Regions from separate parts of the Rossellomorea sp. NRS-1567 genome, predicted to be linked through region 3. Evidence: riboswitches for the same ligand, from Rfam matches in the RefSeq annotation. Region 3 holds a riboswitch; each other region holds the start of a gene.
The links. Region 3 has a riboswitch for S-adenosylmethionine ahead of ACIFOD_RS08115 (methionine ABC transporter ATP-binding protein). Riboswitches for the same ligand answer to the same signal wherever they lie in the genome.
Positions count from the first base shown of each region.

Region 1: linked by a shared signal. The riboswitch ahead of ACIFOD_RS02280 (2,3-diketo-5-methylthiopentyl-1-phosphate enolase) and the one ahead of ACIFOD_RS08115 (methionine ABC transporter ATP-binding protein) in region 3 are both predicted to bind S-adenosylmethionine.
Region 2: linked by a shared signal. The riboswitch ahead of ACIFOD_RS20920 (YezD family protein) and the one ahead of ACIFOD_RS08115 (methionine ABC transporter ATP-binding protein) in region 3 are both predicted to bind S-adenosylmethionine.
Region 4: linked by a shared signal. The riboswitch ahead of ACIFOD_RS10835 (methionine biosynthesis PLP-dependent protein) and the one ahead of ACIFOD_RS08115 (methionine ABC transporter ATP-binding protein) in region 3 are both predicted to bind S-adenosylmethionine.

Region 1 covers NZ_JBITPL010000002.1:119,837-122,036, reverse strand. Annotated here, with positions in the region: gene ACIFOD_RS02285 (pyridoxal phosphate-dependent aminotransferase) at 3-1,187, shown strand; SAM riboswitch class I at 1,238-1,340, shown strand; gene ACIFOD_RS02280 (2,3-diketo-5-methylthiopentyl-1-phosphate enolase) at 1,452-2,200, shown strand, end outside.
Region 2 covers NZ_JBITPL010000030.1:105,145-107,344, forward strand. Annotated here, with positions in the region: gene ACIFOD_RS20910 (inorganic phosphate transporter) at 1-135, opposite strand, end outside; gene ACIFOD_RS20915 (phosphoadenylyl-sulfate reductase) at 154-852, opposite strand; gene ACIFOD_RS20920 (YezD family protein) at 953-1,108, opposite strand; SAM riboswitch class I at 1,195-1,300, opposite strand; gene ACIFOD_RS20925 (MaoC/PaaZ C-terminal domain-containing protein) at 1,465-1,866, opposite strand; gene ACIFOD_RS20930 (MaoC family dehydratase N-terminal domain-containing protein) at 1,863-2,200, opposite strand, start outside.
Region 3 covers NZ_JBITPL010000014.1:31,932-34,131, forward strand. Annotated here, with positions in the region: gene chbG (chitin disaccharide deacetylase) at 1-567, shown strand, start outside; SAM riboswitch class I at 1,077-1,182, shown strand; gene ACIFOD_RS08115 (methionine ABC transporter ATP-binding protein) at 1,254-2,200, shown strand, end outside.
Region 4 covers NZ_JBITPL010000015.1:291,023-293,222, reverse strand. Annotated here, with positions in the region: gene metC (cystathionine beta-lyase) at 1-113, opposite strand, end outside; gene ACIFOD_RS10835 (methionine biosynthesis PLP-dependent protein) at 106-1,230, opposite strand; SAM riboswitch class I at 1,322-1,431, opposite strand; gene ACIFOD_RS10830 (tryptophan--tRNA ligase) at 1,556-2,200, opposite strand, start outside.

The DNA.
Region 1 (2,200 bases), on a different contig from region 3:
GTATGAAAACCTTTGGTAAGGCAAAACGATTAGATTTATTACCTGAACAATTTTTCGCATCCCTCGCAAAAACAGTGAATGCTGTGGTCAAAGAGGGACATGATGTCATTAATTTGGGCCAGGGAAATCCGGATCAACCGACTCCTCCACATATTGTGGAGAAACTGACAGAAGCAGCAGCTTCCCCGTCCAATCATAAGTATCCTCCATTTCGCGGCTTATCGTCCTTTAAAGAGGCGATTGCGGCTTTCTACCTGCGTGAATACGGTGTGGAATTAGACCCGGAAACAGAGGTAGCCGTTCTGTTCGGAGGAAAAGCCGGGTTAGTTGAAATCCCTCAATGTTTATTGAATCCTGGTGATGGGGTATTGGTGCCCGATCCCGGTTATCCCGATTATTTATCAGGGGTAGCATTGGCAGAAGCTCGTATGATTAAAATGCCACTACGAGAGGAGAATGGATTCCTGCCTGATTATCGTGAACACTCCCGTAATGAGCTGGAAAATGCGAAGCTAATGTTTCTGAACTACCCTAATAACCCTACTGGAGCAATCGCCACAAAATCATTCTTTGAAGAAACAGTCACTCTTGCCAATCAGCATGATATATGTGTTGTACATGATTTTGCCTATGGAGCTATTGGGTTTGATGGAAATAAGCCCATAAGCTTCTTGGAAACAGATGGAGCAAAGGATGTGGGGATTGAGATTTATACATTATCGAAAACGTATAATATGGCTGGTTGGAGAGTGGGGTTTGCAGTAGGGAATAAAAGTGTCATAGAAGCGATCAACCTCCTGCAAGATCACTTATATGTGAGTCTGTTCGGTGCTATTCAAGAAGCGGCTACCACTGCCCTTTTAAGTTCCCAGGAATGTGTAGATGCACTGGTTTCAACATACGAAGAAAGGAGAAAACTATTAATCTCCGGACTTCAGGATATAGGGTGGGATGTAAAAGCTCCACAAGGTTCCTTCTTCGCCTGGTTAAAAGTACCTGATGGATTCAGCTCTGTAGAGTTCTCTACTTATTTACTTGAAAAAATCAAAGTCGCTGTAGCCCCGGGTGTAGGCTTTGGAGAATTCGGAGAAGGGTATGTACGAGTAGGACTATTAACCACAAACGAGCGGATAAAAGAAGCGATTTCGCGTATAGAAAATTTAGAATTATTCCACAAAAGGGATTGACAGAAGTTGAAATTGGTGCAATAATCCAACTGAAATAATGAATAATGAAATTCTTATCAAGAGCAGGCGGAGGGACAAGCCCAATGAAGCCCGGCAACCGACTTATTCAAGCACGGTGCTAATTCTTGCAGCAATAATGCTGACAGATAAGAAAGAGTGACGAATGCAAACCTCTTCTTATTTGGAAGAGGTTTTTTGGTTTGCACAGGCTTATGAAGTCAACTTGCGGCTAAAATAGCATTATTAAAAGGAGGCAGGACAACAATGAGTGAAGTGATAGCTACATATGAACTGAAGGGAAAGAGTGGTTCATTCGAGAAAAAGGCAGAAGGGATCGCCCTGGGATTGACGGTCGGTTCATGGACGGACTTACCTCTCCTGGAACAGGATCAATTGCGGAAGTACAAGGGGAGAGTCGTTTCCGTAAAGGAGTGGGAAGAGGAAGGTGGCTCCCGGGGTGAAGTGCAGATTGGCTATCCCGGTCATAATTATTCCAATGATATTCCGGCCATCCTTACTACGGTATTCGGCAAGCTTTCCCTGGATGGTGAAGTGAAATTAGTAGATATAGAGTTTTCCAGTGAATTGAAAAAAGCCTATCCTGGACCACGGTTTGGAATAGAGGGAATAAGGGAGCTGACGGGAGTACAAGATAGACCCCTGTTAATGAGCATCTTTAAAGGCGTAATCGGCAGGGATCTTACCTACCTTGAAACTCAATTAAGGGCCCAGGCTCTTGGGGGAGTTGACCTAGTAAAAGACGATGAGATTCTCTTTGATAATTCACTGACACCTTTCACTGAGAGGATCAGTATAGGGAAAAAAGTGTTACACGAGCTGTATGAAGAGACAGGCAAGAAAACACTGTATGCTGTAAACCTGACAGGAAGGACTTCAGAATTACGTGATAAAGCAAGAAAAGCACGTGAGCTTGGAGCCCAAGCCCTTTTATTCAATGTGTTTACTTACGGCCTGGATGTTCTCCAGGAATTGAGGGAGGACCCTGAGATCAG
Region 2 (2,200 bases), on a different contig from region 3:
TGCGCAGATCCATAATGAAACCCTGATGTTTTTTATGGCACCTGCACCATACGCAACCCCCATCGATGCTGCCGCTCCACTGGCACCGATGTTCATAGCGAAAAACATACTTATGATCAGGGCGATTATTTCAATCAAAGAATGTCACCCCTTTTAATGGAGACCGCATTCGGTCTTCCCTTTTCCTTGCCATCTTCCGGAGCGGAGATCATTGATGTCTAAAGCTTGCGTTGTACAATGGAAGCATCCGATACTTGGATACCCCTGATCATGAAGTGGATTATAGGAAAGGTTATGCTTATGGACATACCTCCAAATCTCCTTCCAGGTCCAGTGAATCAAAGGACAAATCTTAACTGATTGGAACTTGTCATCCTTATTGATGAATTCAACCTGACTTCTTGTAGGTGATTGTTCTCTTCTTAATCCTGAAATCCACGCATCCCCTTTGGATAAGGAATCTTTTAAAGGGTCAAGCTTTCGAATTTGACAGCATTGGTTCGGGTTTCGCTCCCACAACTTATCTCCATATGTTTCTGCTTGCTCTTGGAGCGTTAATTCAGGCTTTTTCATATGAATGGTGATACCAGGATACTTCTCCTTCACCTTTTCAATCGTTTCGTAGGTTTCCTTGAAATGAACACCTGTATCAAGAAATACTATGGTTGCTTTCGGTTGTACTTTGGTTAGGAGATCGATTAATACGATCCCTTCTATGCCAAAACTGCATGCATATACGACATTTTCACCATAATGATCATACGTCCACTCAAGTACGTTTACCGCTCCTTTATAGACCGGATCAATTTCAAATTGGATGGATGGATTATTCCAAGTTTGATAGGTTAACATGATACACCCCTTTCCCGCTCATCCAAACAAAAAGAGGCGAATAACAAGATATAGGGATTTCCTTTATCAGTGTTATGCGCCTCTAGTTTGTCTAGTCAGCTTATTTAATTCGCACTTTCTCGTTTTTCTCCAATTGAATGACTTTACCGTCCTGAACCACAATGGTAATCGATCCAAAACTCATCGTCTTCAACATCGATGTGATCTTCTCGACTACTACATCATACTCTGCTTCTTGATTTTTTTCTTTAGTCACATGATTCCCCCAATTTTCATCTTATCCAGAAAAATCATGAATGAAAAAAACAACTCTCCATTTTGGAAAGTTGTTCAGGTAAGGATACCTTATCTTCCAAAATGACTTCACATTTTGCTGGAATTAGCACCTTACATTACGTAGGTTGCTGGGCTTCGCGGGGCCAGATCCCTCCACCACTCTGGATAAGAGTTATTAATTTTAATATTCTAAATAATATCATATTCCACCGGGAAGTCAACCCGAGTTTTTCGATCGGTTTTATGTCTTTTGACTTATTTTTCTTTCAGAACCTTCATTCTCTTTATTTCTATTCGTTTTATGAACGCTATAGGACACTATTTTCACCAGAGTGATCAAAATAATTGAAACTTCAATTTACCTTCGATTACTTTCTTCTGGTTCTGATTGACGGCAAAGACTTTAAAATGTAAGAGATCATCCTGTTTTTCTGATACTTCTGCAATCAATTTAATGACATCATTCAGGAAAACCATCCCTTTAAAGCGGATCGTGTACTCTTTGATAAATCCTTCTTCATAATGATCACTAAAAAACTTGGAGACATTTCCCATTGTCCACATGCCATGAGCAATGACACCTGGAAGACCCAATTTATGTGCCTCCTCATCAATCGTATGAATAGGGTTATAATCTCCAGAAGCTCCTGCATATTTAATTAAATCGATTCTCGAGACTGGAGCTAATTCAACAAGGGGAAGCGTTTCACCTATTTTAAGGGATGATAGTTTAGTCATTTTCCTAACCTCTCTCTAACCGCTTCAGTGATAATGACAATCGCTTCGGAGGTGAAGATCCTATTCCCTCCTGAGTCTTCACCGATATCTTCTATTACAAGAAAGCCAAGTGTTCCACCCGACCCTTTCCGCTCATAGTAATCTTTTATCTCTGTATAACACTGAATACATTCCCCAACCTTTAGTGGTCTTTCATAATGAAAAGATTGTTCTCCATGAATTAACCCGATGTTCGGTAAATGAAAACCCTCAATCGTTCCATAGTCAAGCACTCTGGGAAAAGTGGGGGGAGCAATATTCCCCCTGTATCTAGACCTCTTTCCTGCTTCTTCAT
Region 3 (2,200 bases):
CATGCGGTGGAATTGGCGAAGGTTTATCCAGAATTACAGGTTGGGGTCCATTTAACACTGACATGCGGGAGACCAGTTTCTGGCGGAGTACCATCACTACTGGATGAGAGAGGCTTTTTCCGTTACACCAGCAAGATTTTTGAAGAAAAAGAAATCAATGTGGATGAGGTTGAAATGGAGTGGGAGGCTCAGATGGATAAATTCCTATCATTCGGTTTGCCCCTTTCTCATATTGACAGTCATCACCATGTTCATAGCTTTCGACCTTTGATCCCGGTGGTGAAGAGATTGTCGGAGCGTTTTGGGGTTTCGGTCCGGAATGTACCCTGTGATGGGTTTGACGCAATGAATGTGTTAACCGATCGTTTCTCGATGGACTTTTATGGTGACGGAGTGTCGGTTGAAGGATTGAAGAGGATATTGAACAGCAGGGATGAAGGTGAGACGCTTGAGATTATGTGTCATCCGGCTTATGTTGATACATACTTGAAAGGGAATTCGTCTTATTGTGAGCAGAGGTTGAGGGAGTTGGATGTGTTGACGGGGATTAAGGAGTGGACTTTCTAGTTTTCGTTTGGTTGTTTGAGAAATTAGAATGTTTGTTGTGAGTTGTTATGACAAGTGATCGGGGTGCTGCTATGGAAGGTAGTGCCTTTTTCTATTGGTAATGGAGATTAGTTCCATTTTGAGGTGGAAAGGAAAGTTTTTGGATAGTATGTATGGTTTTGAGATGGTGTTAAGGCAGGATATTAACTGAAATCGATGTGAAATACATGGATTGATAGGATGAGAGAAGGTTTATTATCGACTTTGTCTATTTATTATCAACTTTAGAGATATATTATCGACTTTCCACCTTTTATTATCAACTTTAGGAATATATTATAAACTGTAAAAAAATGGATAATCACCACGCCCCTATCAAACCAAAGTCCCCCTACACAAAAAATCCCTTCCCTAGTGCAACAACAAAGATAACGCTTACATAAAAATAACTGAAAAATTCCCTATTGACTTCCATTCACAGACCCAGTATTATCCTCTATAAGATAAAAATTTAGAAAATTACATACTTTCAATTATCCAGAGTGACCGAGGGATCAGGCCCTATGACGTCCGGCAACCTCCAGTATTGGAACGGTGCCAATTCCTGCAGAATGATTTCATTCTGAGAGATAAGTCGAGATAAACAGGCGATGCTTCTTTCAGTTGAAAGAGGCATTTTTTATTGGACAAAAAAAGGGGTGTGCACATTGATTGAGATTCGAAATCTAGTTAAAACCTACAGTACAAAAAAGCAAACGGTGGTCGGTGTCGATAATGTTTCCGTAAAGATCGAAAAGGGGGCGATCTTTGGAATCGTCGGATACAGTGGAGCGGGGAAGAGTTCACTCATTCGCTGCCTGAATCTATTAGAAACCCCGACATCAGGAGAAATCATCATTGATGGACAGGATTTCACGAAGCTCACGTCCAAACAATTAAGACTCGCCCGTCAAAAAACGAGCATGATTTTTCAACATTTTCACCTGATTAAATCGAAAACGGTTTTTGACAATCTGGCTTTTGCCTTGAAAGCGGCCAGAGTACCAAAAGCGAAGATCAAGACCAGGGTCGTCGAGCTCCTTGAGATGGTCGGTCTTTCAGATAAAACCGATGCCTATCCTGCTCAACTCAGCGGAGGACAAAAGCAGAGAGTCGGGATTGCAAGGGCCCTTGCGAATAATCCATCGGTTTTACTTTGCGATGAAGCGACATCGGCACTCGATCCGAATACGACGAAATCGATTTTGAAGCTATTGAAAAAAATTAACAAAGAACTGGGTTTGACGATCGTTCTCATCACCCACGAGATGGAAGTGGTGAAAGAAATCTGCGACCGGATGGCCGTGATGCAAGACGGGAAAATCGTGGAGGAAGGTCCAGTATACGACCTGTTTGCTGAACCGAAGCAGCCTTTAACGAAGCAATTCATTGAAACGATCCTTCAATTTGAACTCCCGCCGCACCTCGTGGAATCAAGAAAAGGAAAGCTGATCAAAATCCAATTCAAAGGATCAATCGCAGAGGAAAGCGTCGTTTCAGAAGTGTTCCAGAAATACAAAGTGCAAGGCAATATTCTTCACGGCAAGATTGAATATATTCAGGAAGTGCCACTGGGGATTTTTATCATGGAACTGATCGGCTCCCATGACGAAGT
Region 4 (2,200 bases), on a different contig from region 3:
TGTTGATGAAAGGTCGTAGCATGATGAAGCGGTGTAGAGACCGCTCCTGTTTCTTTATCAACTCCGTGAGAATGAATGAGTGACGTCTGAAGTGAAAATGGTTTTTTACTCATACGTAAGCACCTCTTTTTCCAATTGTTGAAAAACATTCTCTAGGTCTTCAATCAGGTCATCAATAAATTCAATTCCTACAGAAAACCGCAGGAGTCTGTTGCAGATACCAAGCCTTTTCCGTTCTTCTTCAGGAATGTCTGCATGTGTTTGGGTAGCGGGATAGGTGATAAAACTTTCCACCCCTCCCAAACTTTCAGCAAACGTAATAACTTTTAAGTGTTGGAGAAATGGAGCAACCCATTCTTCCTTTGCGATACGAAAGGAAAGCATGCCGCCTTTTCCCGGATATAAAACGTCTGTTACACATTCATGGGCATCAAGATACTCCGCTAATTTTCTTGCGTTTTTTTCGTGCTGAGCCATTCTGAGACTAAGGGTTTTCATCCCTCTTAATAAGAGCCAACAATCAAAAGGGGCGAGAACCGCTCCGATTGAATTTTGAATGGTGTAGATTTTCCCCGACAACTCTTCTGTGTTTACGACCACAACACCGGCCAATACATCATTATGGCCCCCTAAGTATTTCGTGGCGCTGTGAATGACAATGTCTGCGCCTTCAGCGAGCGGCTTTTGTAGAACAGGTGTATAGAAGGTATTATCGACAATTAAGAGCAACCCGTTGGCCTTAGCAATGCCGGCAATCTCAGAAATATCTGCTTCATTCATCAATGGATTGGTTGGGGTTTCAACAAAAATGGCCTTTGTTCTGTTAGAAATTTGTTCTTCTATGGAGCCAACATCACTTGTATCGACGAAATGAAATTTGATACTATATTGTGCTTCATACTGCACGAATAAACGGTAGCTCCCGCCGTATAGGTCTTTCGAAACAATCAATTCATCCCCGCTGGAAAATAAGCTAAGGATTGCCTGAATCGCTGCCATCCCCGAGCTGAAGGCAAACCCTCTGTGACCTTCCTCCAATTGAGTGAGGGTGTCTTCCAAGGTGGTGCGGGTTGGATTTCCAGTCCTTGTGTAATCATAGCCTGTCGATTGGCCAATCCCCTTATGTTCATAGGCAGTCGATAAATGAATGGGCAAGCTCACAGCACCTGTTGAAGGATCTTTCCGATTTCCCGCCTGGACAAGTATTGTATCAATATGCTTTTTCAACATTCTTCTCTCCTTTTCTATCTTGAATACGAAAAGGGAAAAAACAAAAAAACCTTCTTAATGAAAATAAGAAGGTTTTGTACGTTCGTTCTCCCTCTTATCGTCCAAGTTGACATCAACTTGCTGGAATTAGCACCATACCAAAACTCGCGGCTGGTTGCTGAGGTGTCTTCGGGCCAGTCCCTCTACCTCTCTTGATAAGAAACTATTTGATTTTGTGAAAAATAACTTTCCCATAACTTATAATAAAGAAGAAGAAATGTCAATGAGAATTATGAATTATCTGAATAAAAAATATTCATTTTACGCTTCATCAACATTTTTTATTTCAATGATAAATCCCTATTTTACTTTTAATCTCTTTCATGAATGGGATTGTTTTTTCCCGTGCTTTTTTTGCTCCATTTTGTAAGATGACATCCAGCATATGGGGGGAGGCCATCAGTTCTTCATATTTCGATCTTGGTTTCTCGATAAATGAATTCATTACTTGGAATAGCTCTTTTTTCGCTTCTCCCCAGCCTATTCCTTCTTGAAATCTCCTTCTCATTTCTTCAACTTGATCGGAGGTTGCAAATTCTTTATAAAGAGAGAATAAGACGGATGTTTCAGGATCCTTAGGCTCTTCAGGAGGTGAAGAATCTGTTTTGATTTTATTGATTAGTTTTTGGAGTTTTTTTGGTTCTTCAAATAATGGAATGGTGTTGTTATAGCTTTTACTCATTTTCCGTCCATCGAGTCCCGGTAGAACGGATGTTTCTTCCTGTATGACATATTCAGGAAGAATAAATGTTTCTCCATATAGCTTATTAAAGTTTTCTGCTATGTCTCTTGCAATTTCAACATGCTGAATTTGATCTTTTCCGACAGGAACCAGTTCCGTTTGGAAAAGAAGGATATCCGCCGCCATTAATATAGGATAAGTGAATAAGCCCACGTTGACGCCCGCATCCATCTCCCTGCCGGCGGAATA